DNA from 2 places in the Massilia sp. SYSU DXS3249 genome. Region 2 is predicted to be linked to the other one. Evidence: predicted binding sites of a transcription regulator. Region 2 holds the regulator's gene; the other holds the start of a gene.
What was found. The regulator sigma-54, encoded in region 2, starts transcription at its own class of promoters, with help from an activator protein. The targets are predictions, from matches to a motif close to TGGCANGNAANCTGCTTT.

Region 1: ACWCIA_RS17145 (pilin) is a predicted target of sigma-54. The motif match lies at 4,100-4,117, and genes of this name have one in related genera.

Annotation. Positions count from the first base shown of each region.
Region 1 is NZ_JBSIPX010000015.1:75,179-82,379, reverse strand. It holds gene ACWCIA_RS17160 (prolyl oligopeptidase family serine peptidase) at 1-1,928, shown strand, start outside; gene ACWCIA_RS17155 (flagellar brake protein) at 2,066-2,776, shown strand; gene ACWCIA_RS17150 (pilin) at 2,849-3,298, opposite strand; gene ACWCIA_RS17145 (pilin) at 3,538-4,026, opposite strand; gene sucD (succinate--CoA ligase subunit alpha) at 4,323-5,204, opposite strand; gene sucC (ADP-forming succinate--CoA ligase subunit beta) at 5,222-6,391, opposite strand; gene ACWCIA_RS17130 (DUF2889 domain-containing protein) at 6,465-7,028, opposite strand.
Region 2 is NZ_JBSIPX010000011.1:144,220-151,420, reverse strand. It holds gene lptA (lipopolysaccharide transport periplasmic protein LptA) at 1-327, shown strand, start outside; gene lptB (LPS export ABC transporter ATP-binding protein) at 327-1,088, shown strand; gene ACWCIA_RS14550 (RNA polymerase factor sigma-54) at 1,111-2,580, shown strand; gene hpf (ribosome hibernation-promoting factor, HPF/YfiA family) at 2,641-2,994, shown strand; gene ACWCIA_RS14540 (enoyl-CoA hydratase/isomerase family protein) at 3,109-4,194, shown strand; gene rapZ (RNase adapter RapZ) at 4,243-5,109, opposite strand; gene hprK (HPr(Ser) kinase/phosphatase) at 5,439-6,374, opposite strand; gene ACWCIA_RS14525 (PTS sugar transporter subunit IIA) at 6,408-6,890, opposite strand.

The DNA.
Region 1 (7,201 bases), on a different contig from region 2:
CGGACGCGACGCGCGTCGTCTATACGGTGCGCGCCACCGACATGGCGAAGAACCGCGGGCATACCAGCATCTGGATCGCCGGCATCGACGGTAAGGTGGCACCGAAAGCGCTCGTCACGCACGAGAGCAGCAGCCTCGACCCGGAATGGTCGCCGTCGGGCGACGCCGTCTATTTCGTCTCGACCCGCTCGGGCAGCGCGCAGGTGTGGCGCCAGCCGGCGAACGGCGGCGAGCCGACGCAGGTGACCAACCTGCCGCTCGACGTCGACAACTTCCGCCTGTCGCCGACCGGCGACCGCATCGCCCTGAGCATGGCCGTCTTCCGCGATTGCGCCGACCTCGCCTGCACCAGGGAGCGGATGGATGCGCAGTCGAAAAACAAGGCCAGCGGGCGCGTGTATGACCGCCTGTTCGTGCGCCACTGGGATACCTGGGCCGACGGCCGCAACGCGGTGCTGTTCTCGGCCCCGCTGGACGCCAACGGGCGCGTCAGCAGCGCCCCGGTCAGCCTGTCCGGCACGCTCGATGGCGACGTGCCCTCGAAACCCTTCGGCGACCGCGAGGAATACCGTTTCAGCCCGGACGGCAAGACGGTCGTGTTCTCGGCGCGCATCGCCGGCAAGACCGAAGCCTGGTCGACCAACTTCGACCTCTACAGCGTCCCTGCCGCCGGCGGTTCCGCGCCGCGCAACCTGACGGCCGAGAATCCCGCATGGGACGCGAAGGGGGTGTTCTCGCCGGACGGCCGCACGCTCGCCTACCTGGCAATGGCCCGTCCCGGTTTCGAAGCCGACCGCTTCCAGATCATGCTGATGGATGTGGCAAGCGGCAAGAAGCGCCGCCTGGCCGAGGGCTGGGACCGCTCGGCCGGCGCGCTGCAGTGGAGTGCGGACGGCAAGACGCTGGTCGTCGACGCGGAAGACGTCGGCCAGCACCGCCTGTTCGCGATCGACGTCGCCAGCGGCAAGGTCAATGCGCTGACCGACAAGGGCAGCATCGGCGCCTTCGACATGCGCCGCGACACCCTCGCCTTCACCCACGCGTCGCTGTCCTCGCCGGCGCAACTCCACACGATGACCCTGCGCGCCGGCAAGGCACGCCAGCTCACCAAAAACAACGCCGACAAGCTGGCCGATGTGCGCTTCGGCGAATTCGAGCAGTTCTCGTTCGCGGGCGCGAACGGCGACACGGTGTACGGCTACGTGATGAAGCCTTGGAATGCAACGCCCGGGGCAAAATACCCGGTCGCCTTCCTGGTGCACGGCGGCCCGCAAGGCAGCTTCGGCAACGCCTGGAGCTACCGCTGGAATCCGCAGGTGTATGCGGGCGCCGGCTATGCCACCGTGTTCATCGATTTCCACGGTTCGACCGGCTACGGCCAGAAATTCACCGATTCCATCAGCGGCGACTGGGGCGGCAAACCGCTCGAGGACCTGCAAAAGGGGCTGGATGCGGCCGTCAAGAAATTCCCGTGGCTGGACCGCGAGCGCAGCTGCGCGCTGGGCGCCTCCTACGGCGGCTACATGATGAACTGGATCGCCGGCAACTGGTCCGACGGCTTCAAGTGCCTGGTCAACCACGACGGCGTGTTCGACACCCGCGGCATGGCCTACTCGACCGAAGAGCAATGGTTCACCGACTGGGAAAACGGCGGCCCGTATTTCGCGGTACCGGACCAGCATGAGCGTTTTAACCCGGTGCACCACGTGAACAAATGGAAGACCCCGATGCTGGTGATCCAGGGCGACCTCGACTTCCGTATCCCGACCGCGCAAGCCCTGTCGACCTTCACGGCGCTGCAGCGCCGCGGCATCGACAGCAAGCTGCTGGTCTTCCCGGACGAAAACCACTGGGTGCTCAAGCCGGCCAATTCCGTGTTGTGGCACCACACCGTCATCGGGTGGCTGGACCAATACCTCAAACGCTGAACGTTTCGTTGAAACAACAAAGCCCGCGCCAAACGCGGGCTTTTTTATGCAGCTTGACTGTCAATTTATTTCTCTGGGGCTAACACTGGTATCATGACGACCCGCCTGGCATCGTTGTCAGGCATTTCGAATACGCCATGCAAGTCGCCCCATCCGCGGAACTCAAAGCGCAAGATTACGATTTCGAGACGATGAACCTGCAAGTCGGTACCCGGCTGCAGCTCATCACGCATCGTCGCATCAAGCCCGTCCAGCACTTCTCGGCCCTGATCGGGTACGCGAAGGACGAGTACATCATCCTCAAGATCCCGATGGAAAACGGCGCACCGATCGCGCTGGCCGAGGGCGAGCGCCTGACGATCCGCGTGTTCTCGGGCGTGAAGGTGTGCTCCTTCGCCTGCACCGTCGAGCGGATCTTTGCGCGGCCGCTGTTCTACGTGCACGTGTCGTTTCCGAAAACAATCCAGGGCACCAGCCTGCGCACCGCCATGCGGGTGAAGGTCGACCTGCCGGCGCAGTTGGCAGGCAGCGGCACGCACGGGCGCCCGCTGGCCTGCACGATCCTGAACCTGTCGGTCAGCGGCGCACTGGTGGTGTCGCCGAGCCGGCTGCCGCCCGACGAAGAGCAAGTCGCGCTGCAGTTTTCCCTGAAGGCGCCGCCGGACGACCAGGAAGTGCGCATTTCGGCGCGCGCGGCGATTCGCAACGTGAACGTGTCGAAAGCGGCGGACGAGTCCGAATTGTTTACCTATGGCATGCAGTTCATCGACCTCGATCCGGTGCACTACACGCTGCTGCAGAACATGACCTACGAGGCGCTGCTGGCGGACCGGCAGAAGATCGTCTGAGCTGCCGCGCTGATGCCCTCAACCCCGCTGCTGCGGGGTTTTTTATTGCCTGGGCCTTAGGAGCCGGATGGGTTACGCCGCTTTTCCGGTGCAGACCCCTTTCGCGCCGATCAGGTTTTGCGGGACCGTGTTGGCGCTGCAGCTCCAGGCGCCGGTGGCGACGTCGCGGGTCAGGGTAATCGTCTGGTCCCGGACGCTGGCCGGTCCGGCGACGATCTTGCAGCTGAGGCTGGCAGCGGCGGCGTTGGCAGTGGCGCCGAAACTGCAGTGGGCGGTGGCCGTTTTCGACAGGCCGACCTCTTCCGGTACGGTCACGTCTTCGCCATCGTTGAGCCTGGTATTCACGCCGATCTTGCCTGCCGAGACTTCGGCCAGCGCGGCGCCGAACTTGGCTTTCGCCGCGTAGTCCTGGTAGGCGGGAACGGCAATGGTCGCCAGGATGCCGATGATGGCGACGACGATCAGCAATTCGATCATGGTAAAGCCGGCTTCTTCTTTCTGAACAACTTGTACGCGTTTCATGGGTTCTCCGGTCGGTGTTGGAATGGTCATGCGCAGGCAGACTTCGCCGCGCGGGCAAAGTATGGATGGCCAAAAACGGCGACCTTTGCGCTAGCAGAATCGTGCGCGGGTCTGTGACGACGCGGAGAAGGAAGCGGGGTAGAAGCGTGGGGGACGTACGGGCGGAGAGCGCGCCGGTGAGGTGTAAACGAAAAAAGCCGCCCGAAGGCGGCTTCTGCTGATGCTGTTACCTGCTGCTATTACGGGTTCGTCGGGGTCGTCGTCGATGCCGCTACGATGTTGGTCTTGGTGATGGCGTCACGTGCGGCAGCGTTCGTCAGGCCGGCAGCAGGGGTGTTCACCCATGCGATGGTCGAATCGTTGGCGGTCGGGTCCATGGTGAAGGTCTGGCCGTCGACGCCGCTGCCGATGCCGTTAGCGAACTGGACGGTGATGGTGCCGGAGGTAACCGATGCGGCAGCCACTTCCTTGGTTGCGGTGAAAGCAGGAATGTTGGCAGCTGCGTTGGTGGTGGTGCAGTTGGTTTCAACGCCGCCAGCTTCCTGGATGCACATGCCGACTGCGGTCTTGATTCCGGCGACCGAGCTCAGTGCTGCGCCGACTTTGGCTTTCACGGTGTAGTTCTGGTATTGCGGGATGGCGACAGCTGCCAGGATGCCGATGATCGCAACGACGATCATCAGTTCGATCAGGGTGAAGCCGGATTGTACTTTCTTAACAATTTTCATCGATTTCATGGTGTATCTCCAGTCAGGGGTGTTTGGGGTTATCTGTTGCGTTGCTTGGTGCCACGTTCTTCTTATTGCAAGCGCCGTGCCAGCCCATTTCACTCCCAAATCGATAGTTGCATTACAACAAAAGCGACAAAATGCGGCATGCCGGCTGGATGAACTGACAAATTTTGTCAGCTCACGTGCAATTTCTGTCGGACAACTTGTCTTGTGACAGGTTTTGGCATGTGCCGGCGCATAAAAAAAGGGAAGCACGCAGGCTTCCCTCTTTCAAACAACCAGAACTGCCGGTATTACAGCATGGCCTTCAGCAGGCGTGCCATTTCCGACGGGTTCTTGGTGGCCTTGATGCCGCACTCTTCCATGATGTCCAGCTTGGCTTGCGCGGTATCGGCGCCGCCCGAGATCAGCGCGCCGGCGTGGCCCATGCGCTTGCCCGGAGGCGCGGTGACGCCGGCGATGAAACCGACGACTGGCTTCTTCATGTTGTCCTTGACCCAGTGGGCGGCATTGGCTTCGTCCGGACCGCCGATTTCGCCGATCATGATGACCGCGTCGGTATCAGGATCGTCGTTGAACATCTTCATGATGTCGATGTGCTTCAGGCCGTTGATCGGGTCGCCGCCGATGCCGACTGCCGACGATTGGCCCAGGCCCAGTGCGGTCAGCTGGCCGACTGCTTCATAGGTCAAGGTGCCCGAACGCGAAACGACGCCGATGCGGCCCTTCTTGTGGATGTGGCCCGGCATGATGCCGATCTTGATTTCGTCCGGGGTGATCAGGCCTGGGCAGTTCGGGCCCAGCAGCAGGGTCTTCGAGCCGGCCTTGGCCATGCGGTCCTTCAGGGCCATCATGTCACGGACTGGAATGCCTTCGGTGATGCAGATGGCCAGGTCCAGTTCGGCTTCGACGGCTTCCCAGATGGCGGCAGCTGCGCCCGCTGGCGGGACGTAGATGACCGACACGGTGGCGCCGGTAGCGGCTTTCGCTTCGGTGACGTTGGCGTAGATCGGGATGCCTTCGAAATCTTCGCCGGCTTTCTTCGGGTTCACGCCAGCAACGAAAGCGGCCTTGCCGTTCGCGTAGTCGCGGCACATGCGGGTGTGGAACTGGCCGGTCTTGCCGGTGATGCCCTGGGTGATGACTTTTGTATCTTTGTTGATCAGGATCGACATTTGTTTATTCCTTCGAATTAGGCGTTACCAGCTGCAGCGGCGACGACGGCCTTGGCTGCATCTTCCATCGTATCGGCAGCGATGATCGGCAGACCGGAGTCGGCCAGCATCTTCTTGCCCAGGTCTTCGTTGGTGCCCTTCATGCGCACGACCAGCGGCACTTGCAGCGACACGGCCTTCGATGCGGTGATCACGCCTTCGGCGATGACGTCGCAACGCATGATGCCGCCGAAGATGTTGACCAGGATGGCTTTCAGGCCCGGGTTCTTCAGCATGATCTTGAATGCTTCGGTGACTTTCTCAGCCGTTGCACCGCCGCCCACGTCCAGGAAGTTGGCCGGCTCGCCGCCGAACAGCTTGATGGTGTCCATGGTCGCCATGGCCAGGCCGGCGCCGTTCACCAGGCAGCCGATGTTGCCGTCGAGCGAGATGTAGGCCAGGTCGAACTTCGATGCTTCGACTTCGGCTGGATCTTCTTCGTCCAGGTCGCGGTAGGCCATGATGTCCGGCTGGCGGAACAGGGCGTTCGAGTCGAAGTTGAACTTCGCATCCAGCGCGATGACCTTGCCGTTGCCGGTCAGGATCAGCGGGTTGATTTCGGCCAGCGACGAATCGGTTTCCCAATAAGCCTGGTACAGGCCCTTCAGGTTCTGGCGGGCTTCGGCCAGCGATTCGGCAGGAATGCCGATCTTGGTCGAGATCTCGTCGGCTTCGGCATCGGTCAGGCCGACGGCCGGGTCGATCGCGATCGAGTGGATCTTTTCCGGGTTGCTGTGCGCGACTTCTTCGATGTCCATGCCGCCTTCCGACGAGGCCATCAGCACGACGCGCTGCGAGACGCGGTCGGTGACCATCGAGACGTACAGTTCTTTCTTGATGTCGGCGCCTTCTTCGATCAGCAGGCGGCGCACTTTCTGGCCTTCAGGGCCGGTCTGGTGCGTGATGAGCTGCATGCCCATGATCTGCTCTGCGTATTCCTTGACCTGTTCCAGCGACTTGGCAACCTTCACGCCGCCGCCCTTGCCGCGGCCGCCAGCATGGATCTGTGCCTTGACTACCCAGACCGGGCCGCCGAGCTCTTCAGCTGCCTTGACGGCCTCTTCCACCGACATGCACGGAATGCCGCGCGGAACCGTCACTCCGAACTTTCGGAGGATTTCTTTGCCCTGATACTCATGGATTTTCATGCTGGCGTCCCTTCTTCTGTTACTGATTTAGTAGTTGATTAAAAACTTCGACATCGGATGTTAACCCCGAATGCTAACCCGTGATGGCCTTGATTACCCAGCGCGGATAATACTGTGCCACGGCGGGGCCGTCGGCGCGCAGCGCGTGGCAGCGGTCGATCTCGTACGGACGCACCGCGTCGCCATCATTGGCGGCGCTGCGTGTCTCGAACTCGTCATCGGCGAAGGCCTGGATTGCCGCGGTGGGCAAGACCTGCGCCAGTTCGGTCAGGTGGGTGCAGCCGAGCACGCCCGAGAGGCGGTCTTTCAGGTGCAACCGGAAATGTTTGGCAAGCGACAGTCCCACCAGCTTTTTGTAAGCGGGGCCGATCGTGTCGCAGTAGCCGGGATACGGCACCGCATCGGACGCGGCTTCGGCGTCGACGATCTCGAGGTCGCGGTTGATGGTAATGCGCAGGCTCAGGTCGTGCACGGCGGTGCCGGCCGGACGGTTGCCGGAGGCAAGCACGATGTCGCGCGCCTTGATGTCGCGAATGCGCGCGTCAAGATCCCACAGGCCATCGTCGCGCGCGTACGCTTCGACAGTAATGGCGCGAGTATGCCGCAGGGAGCGCGGGGCGGGAGAAGACAGGGGCATAAAAAAACAAACGTGCCGATTGATCGGCAAACAAGGTGGCAGCCGGTGTGCTGATGCACGTTGCCGCAGCTTCTGCGGCAACAACCGCTCATGCGGCGCTGCTTAAACCGTGAAAGTTTAGCACAGGCCGCAGCCGGTTGCACTGCAACATGGTGCGTGACGACGCCTGCCGG
Region 2 (7,201 bases):
CTGTGGGTCGAGGGCCAGGCCGAGCGCATCGAATACGAGGAGCGCGAGGAACTGGTGAAGCTGTTCTCGAAGGCGGTCGTGAAGGAGCTCGAAAACGGGCGCATGACGAACGAACTGGTCGGCCCCTACATCTCCTACGACAACCGCCGCGAAGTGGCGACCGTGCGCAACGACCCGAGCGGCCAGACCAAGGCCGGCGGCGGCCGCGGCACCCTGATCATCGCACCGCGCCGCACCGGCGCGGCAGCCCCCGCAGCGGCAGCGCCGACTGCACGCGCAGGCACCACGCCCGCGGCACCGGCACCGGCACCAGCAGGAAAGAAATAATGAAGGATGACCACGACAACCGCAGTACCCTGGTCGTGCGGGGCCTGCAAAAGAGCTACGGCAAGCGCCTGGTGGTGCGCGACGTCTCGCTCGAGGTGGGCTGCGGCGAAGTCGTCGGCCTGCTCGGGCCGAACGGCGCCGGCAAGACGACCTCGTTCTACATGATCGTCGGCCTGGTGCCCTCGGACGCCGGCACCATCGAAATCAACGGCACCGACATTTCCAGCCTGCCGATCCACCGCCGCGCGGTGCTCGGCCTGTCCTACCTGCCGCAGGAAGCGTCGGTGTTCCGCAAGCTGACGGTGGAGGACAACATCCGCGCCGTGCTCGAGCTGCAGCGCGACGACAACGGCAAGTCGCTGACCAAGGCCGCCATCAACGAGCGCCTCGATTCCCTGCTGGCCGAACTGCAGATCGAGAAGCTGCGCGAGAACCCGGCGCTGTCGCTGTCGGGCGGCGAGCGCCGCCGCGTGGAGATCGCGCGCGCGCTGGCGACCAATCCGCGCTTCGTGCTGCTCGACGAACCGTTTGCAGGTGTCGACCCGATCGCCGTGATCGAGATCCAGCGCATCGTGCGCTTCCTGAAGGAGCGCGGCATCGGCGTCCTGATCACCGACCACAACGTGCGCGAGACGCTCGGCATCTGCGACCGCGCCTACATCATCAACCAGGGCGCCGTGCTGGCTTCCGGGCGCCCTGACGACATCATCGCCGACGAGTCGGTACGACGCGTCTACCTCGGCGAACACTTCCGCATGTGACCACGGAACGAACAGCCGCACCATGAAACAATCCCTGCAACTCCGGACTTCGCAGCACCTGGCGCTCACGCCGCAGCTTCAGCAGTCGATCCGCCTGCTGCAGTTGTCCACGCTCGAACTGCACCAGGAGATCGAGCAGATCCTCTCCGATAATCCGCTGCTCGAGCGGATCGACGACCCGCTCGACAATTCCGTGCGCCTGCTGGCCGACGGCGCCATCAACGATGCGCCGGCCCAGCAGCCCGACGCGCCGGCGCCGGGGCAGGAAGAAAGCGCCGCGCCCGCGGACAATGGCGACGGGCTCGACGGCGGCGGCGACGTCGAGCGCGGCGAGGCCGACGACTGGGGCGACGCCCCGCGCGCCTCGGGCAGCGAGGGCGACGACGACGGCCGGCCGCAGCTGGGCGCGATCGGCGTCACGCTGCGCGAGCACCTGTCGGAACAGATCCGGGTCACCGCCGTCAGCGCGCGCGACCGCGCCCTGGCCGAACTGGTGATCGACGCCATCGACGACAACGGCTACCTGGAAGAGCAGCTCGACGAGATCCATGCCCGCCTGCCGGAGGAGCTGGAAGTGGAGATGGACGAGCTGCGCTGCGCGCTGGCGCTGGTGCAGAGCCTCGATCCGGTCGGCGTCGGCGCGCGCAGCGCCAGCGAGTGCCTGGCCTTGCAGATCCGGCAGATGCCCGGCGTCCCGCTGGTGACGCGGCGCATGGCTTTGAAGATCGTCGAGGGTTACCTGAGCTGGTTCGCCCAGCGCGAATTCAACAAGCTGAAAAAGGCGCTCGACTGCGACGACGAAGACCTGCGCGAAGCGCAGGCCGTGATCCGCCAGTGCAATCCGCACCCGGGCGCGGCCTTTGCGTCGAGCACCTCGGACTACGTGGTTCCGGACGTTATCGTCCGCAAGACGGCCTCCGGCTGGAGCGTGATGCTGAACCACGAAGTCATGCCGCGCCTGCGCGTCAACAATGTCTACGCGGCCCTGCTCAAGCAGGGCAAGGGCGAGGGCCAGATGAGCGCGCAGCTGCAGGAAGCGAAGTGGCTCATCAAGAACATGCGCCAGCGCTTCGACACGATCCTGCGTGTTTCCCAGGCAATCGTCGAGCGTCAGCGCAACTTTTTCAGCCATGGCGCGGTTGCCATGCGTCCCCTTGTGCTTCGCGAGATAGCTGATACACTAGGCCTACACGAGAGCACAATTTCTCGCGTAACAACTCAAAAATTCATGCTGACCCCGCACGGCATGTTTGAGCTGAAGTATTTCTTCGGAAGCCACGTCGCCACCGAAGCGGGGGGCGAAGCCTCGTCGACGGCGATTCGGGCGCTCATTGCGCAACTGACAGGAGCAGAGGACCCCAGGAACCCATTATCCGACAGCAAGATCGCGGAAATGCTCGGTGAACAAGGAATGGTCATCGCGCGCCGCACGGTTGCAAAATACCGCGAGGCACTCAAGATTCCTCCAGTCAGTCTCCGCAAATCCTTGTAACAGCGGCAGCCACGCGCTACCTGCGCGACCGGCCGCCGCTCCTCTTTCAAAGGAGTGTGTATGAATCTCACTATCAGCGGTCACCACCTCGATGTCACCCCCGCCATCCGTGAATACGTACAGAACAAGCTGGAACGCATCACCCGCCATTTCGATCAAGTGATCGATTCCCATGTGATCCTTGCGATCGACAATCTCACCGAAAAAGACAAAAGGCAGAAAGCCGAGATCAACTTGCGCATGTCCGGCAAGACTGTACACGTGGAAAGTGTGGCGCAAGACCTGTATGCCGCGATCGACCTGTTGATGGACAGGCTGGATCGCCAGGTGATGAAATACAAATCGATGCTGCAAAATCATAGTCACGAGGCGCTCAAGCGCCGTCCTGAAGGCGGAGAGGCTGTTGCTGTCTGATCGGCATTAAGCACCGTCTGAACGAGGGCGCCTGGAGGGCGCCCTTTTCATTTTGGCGGCACGCCGCGCACGGGCTTGGGTAGAATGCATGTCTTTCCCATAACCCTATTCACCATGACCGACCATGTCCTGACCCGCGTTGCCAACGGCACCGGCGTGATCACCCTCGACCGCCCCAAAGCCCTCAATTCGCTCTCGCTCGCCATGGTGCGGCGCCTGACCGAGACCCTGCTGGCCTGGCGCGACGACCCGGCGGTCGCTGCCGTCGTGCTCACCAGCAGCAGCGAAAAAGCCCTGTGCGCGGGCGGCGACATCCGTTTCTTCCACGACGCCGGCACGGCGACCCCGACCGGCGGCAGCGCGCTGCTGGAAGATTTCTTCACGGAAGAGTATGCGCTCAACCACCTGATCCATTTCTATCCGAAACCCTACATCTCGATCATGGATGGGGTCGTCATGGGCGGCGGCATGGGCATCGCCCAGGGCGGGCCGGATACGGGCCTGCGCATCGTCACCGACCGCATCAAGATGGCGATGCCGGAAGTGAACATCGGCCTGTTCCCGGACGTCGGCGGCAGCCATTTCCTGTCGCACGCGCCTGGCCAGCTGGGCAATTACCTGGGGCTGACGGGATTGACCATCGGCGCGGCCGACGCCCTGTATGTCGGGCTGGCGGACGTGTTCGTCCCTGGCGAGAAGCTGGGCGAGCTGAACGCGCTGGTCGAGGCGACGCCGGGTGCACAGCTGGCCGAAGCGATCCGCGCCTTTGCCGCGCCGCTCAAGGCCGGTGTAGGGCAGAGCCCCTTGGAAACGGCGCGTGCCGCGGTCGACACGCATTTCGGCGCCGGTTCGGTGCCGGCGATCATGGCCTCCCTGGCAACCGACGACAGCCCGTTCGCGCAGAAGGCCCTGGCCGCCATGCGCCAGCGTTCGCCGCTGCTGATGTGCGTGACGCACGAGATGCTGGTGCGCGGCGCCTCGCTCGGCGTGGCCGACTGCCTGCGGATGGAACGCTCGCTGGTGCGCCGCAATTTCGAGCACGGCGAAGTGCTGGAAGGCGTGCGCGCGCTGGTAATCGACAAGGACAATGCGCCGAAGTGGAATCCGCCGACGCTGGACGAGGTCACGCCTGGGATGGTGGAGCGCTTCTTCGAGCCGGTGTGGCCGGCGTATGCGCATCCGCTGCGGAATCTGGACTGAGGCGCCGTATCGTAGGGTGGGCACAAGTGCCCACCCTACAAATTCACATCAGAACGACTGCTCGCGGTGCCGCAGCACCACGCGCTCGGTCTCGCCGAAGTAGGCCGCCAGGCGCTCGGCCATGTACACCGAGCGGTGCTGCCCGCCGGTGCAGCCGACGGCGACCGTCAGGTAGCTGCGGTTGTCCGTTTTGAACGAAGGCAGCCATTTTTCGACGAACTGGCGGATATCGTTCAGCATTTCGCCGGCGCTCGGCTGGGCGTCGAGGAAGGCGATCACGGGGGCGTCCCTGCCGGTGAGCGGGCGCAGCGTGTGGTCGTAATAGGGGTTCGGGATCGCGCGCACGTCGAACACGAAGTCGGCGTCGAGGGGCACGCCGACCTTGAAGGCGAAGGACTCGAAGAACAGCGTCAGCGGCGCATGCTGCACCTCGGCCAGCTCCTTGATCCAGCCGCGCAGCTTGTTGGCCGAGGCTTCGGAGGTGTCGATCACGTGGCCGAGCTGCTCGATCGGCGCCAGGCGCTCGCGCTCTTCGGCGATGCATTCGATCAGGGTACGGCGCGAGGCCGGGTTTTCGCCCGGGCGCAGCTCGTGCGACAGCGGGTGGCTGCGGCGCGTTTCGGAAAAGCGCGCCACCAGCGAATGGGTGCTCGAGGTCAGGAACATCACCTTCAACTGGTGCCCTTGCTCTTTCAGCTCGCGCACCGTCAGCGGCAACTCGACCAGCGAATCCGAGGAGCGGGCATCGACCGCGACCGCCAGCTTGGCCGTTCCCTGGCCCGACACCGCCTTCACGACATGGGGCAGCAGGCCCGGCGGCAGGTTGTCGACGCAGTAGTAGCCTGCGTCTTCCAGGACGTTCAGGGCAACGGATTTACCCGAGCCGGAAATACCGGTGATGAGGACGATGTGCATGCCCCGATGATACCGCAACCGTATCTGCTTGTCGCGGCCACCTTTGCTGGCAAAGGGCGGGTTCGGCGTCAATACGTTCCGATGGCGCGAGTTGAAGGGGGATGCGGCCGCTGCGCTTGGGGACGCTTGTGGAATGGGTGGACTTGTGCGGCGTGAGCGACGTAGGGTGGTCGGCTTCACCCGGGTGCGTGATCACCCCTGGCGCTTGCGCCGCCCACGCGTTCAACGCACGTGTGAAGCGGCGCGACGTATCCGGGGCCGGTTGAACGCGTGGGCGGCGTCAACGTGAGCGATGATTCAGCTGCCCGGGTGGAGCCGACCACCCTACATCAATCTGCGCTCATGGCCTGTCGTTGCCGCTCCATGAACTCCTGCAGCGTATCGATGCCGCGCAGTTGCAGGATCGTGTTGCGCACCGCGGCTTCGAGCAGCACGGCGATGTTGCGGCCGGCGGCGACGGGGATGACGACCTTGCGGATCGGCAGGCCCAGCACTTCCTCGGTCGGGAAGTGGAAGGGCAGGCGCTCGACTTCCTCGTCGAGCACGCCGCGCTTGACCAGGTGCACGATGAGTTTCAGGCGCATCTTGCGGCGCACCGCCGTCTCGCCGAAGATCGCCTTGATGTCGAGCAGGCCCAGTCCGCGCACCTCGAGCAGGTTTTGCAGCAGGGGCGGGCAGCGGCCCTCGATCATGTTCGGCGCGATGCGCGAGAATTCGACGGCGTCGTCGGCCACCAGGCCGTGCGAGCGCGAAATCAGTTCCAGCCCCAGCTCGCTTTTGCCCAGGCCCGAGTCGCCGGTAATGAGCACGCCCACGCCCAGCACGTCCATGAAGACGCCGTGCATGATGACGCGCTGGGCAAGTTTTTTCGACAAATAGACCCGCAGGAAGTCAATGACTTGGGCTGCCGGCAGCGGGGTCGAAAACAGGGGGATGTTCTGCTCGTCGCAGATGGCGAGGATGTCGGGCGGGGTTTCCAGGCCCTGCGCGATGATGAGCGCAGGCGGGCCGCCGCCGATCAGTTCGCCGATGACGTGGCTGCGCGAACTCGACTTGAGGCGGTGGTAGTAATTCAGTTCCTGGTGTCCGAAGACCTGGATGCGCCCAGGGTGGATCAGGTTCAGGTGGCCGACCTGGTCGGCGGCCGAGGCGACGTCGCCCGAGATCAGCCGCTCGCCGCCGGGAAAGCCGGCGAACCAGCCGAGTTGCAGGTCGTCGCGGTTATCGTCGTATAACCGTTGGATGGTAAGCGGAGTCTGCAGCATGGGGATGGCCAAGTGGGGGGAACGCCCCCCAGTTTAACCCATGGCTTGCAAGCTGGGTTGCCAGTTGATAATACGTTCGTGCACCGAGCGCGGATCGGGATCGGTGGCCAGCGCCGTGCGGATCGCCTCATCCGAGAAGAGTTCCGCGATCTCGGACAGGATTTCCAGGTGCTGCTGGGTCACGTGATCCGGGATCAGCAGGAAGAACAGCAGGTTCACCGGCTGACCGTCGGGCGACTCGAAGGGGATCGGGTCGGCCAGGCGGACGAAGGCAGCGATCGGCTGCTTCAGGCTCTTGCTGCCCTTGATGCGTCCGTGCGGCACGGCCACGCCATGCCCCAGGCCAGTCGAACCGAGGCGCTCGCGCGCAAACAGGTTTTCCGACACGGTCGAACGGGCGATCCCGCAGTTGTTCTCGAAAATCAGTCCGGCCTGTTCGAAGGCGCGCTTCTTGCTCGACACTTCGATATCGAGCTGGACGTTTTCAAGCGACAGAATTTTGCTCAGGTTGGTCATAACACGCTTCTAATGTTGCGGCGCACAACGCCGACGTGCGTTGCAAATGATAGGCCCGATATGGCCAGGTAATTTGCGTCGCGTCGGTATCCTACGCCTGTCATCGGCCGCTTTCGAGTCCCCACCCAGCGGTGAGATGGCGGCGATTTGCGCTTCCACAAGGGGAGACGCAATTTCCGTCACGAAAATGAATGCGGGATGAATGAAATGGGGAAGACAAGGCGATTTGCCGATGTTTCCCCGTATTTGCACAAAAAACGTGCAAACCAAAACATTACGCTAACTGTTGTTTTTTCGTCAGTTTCTGTGGT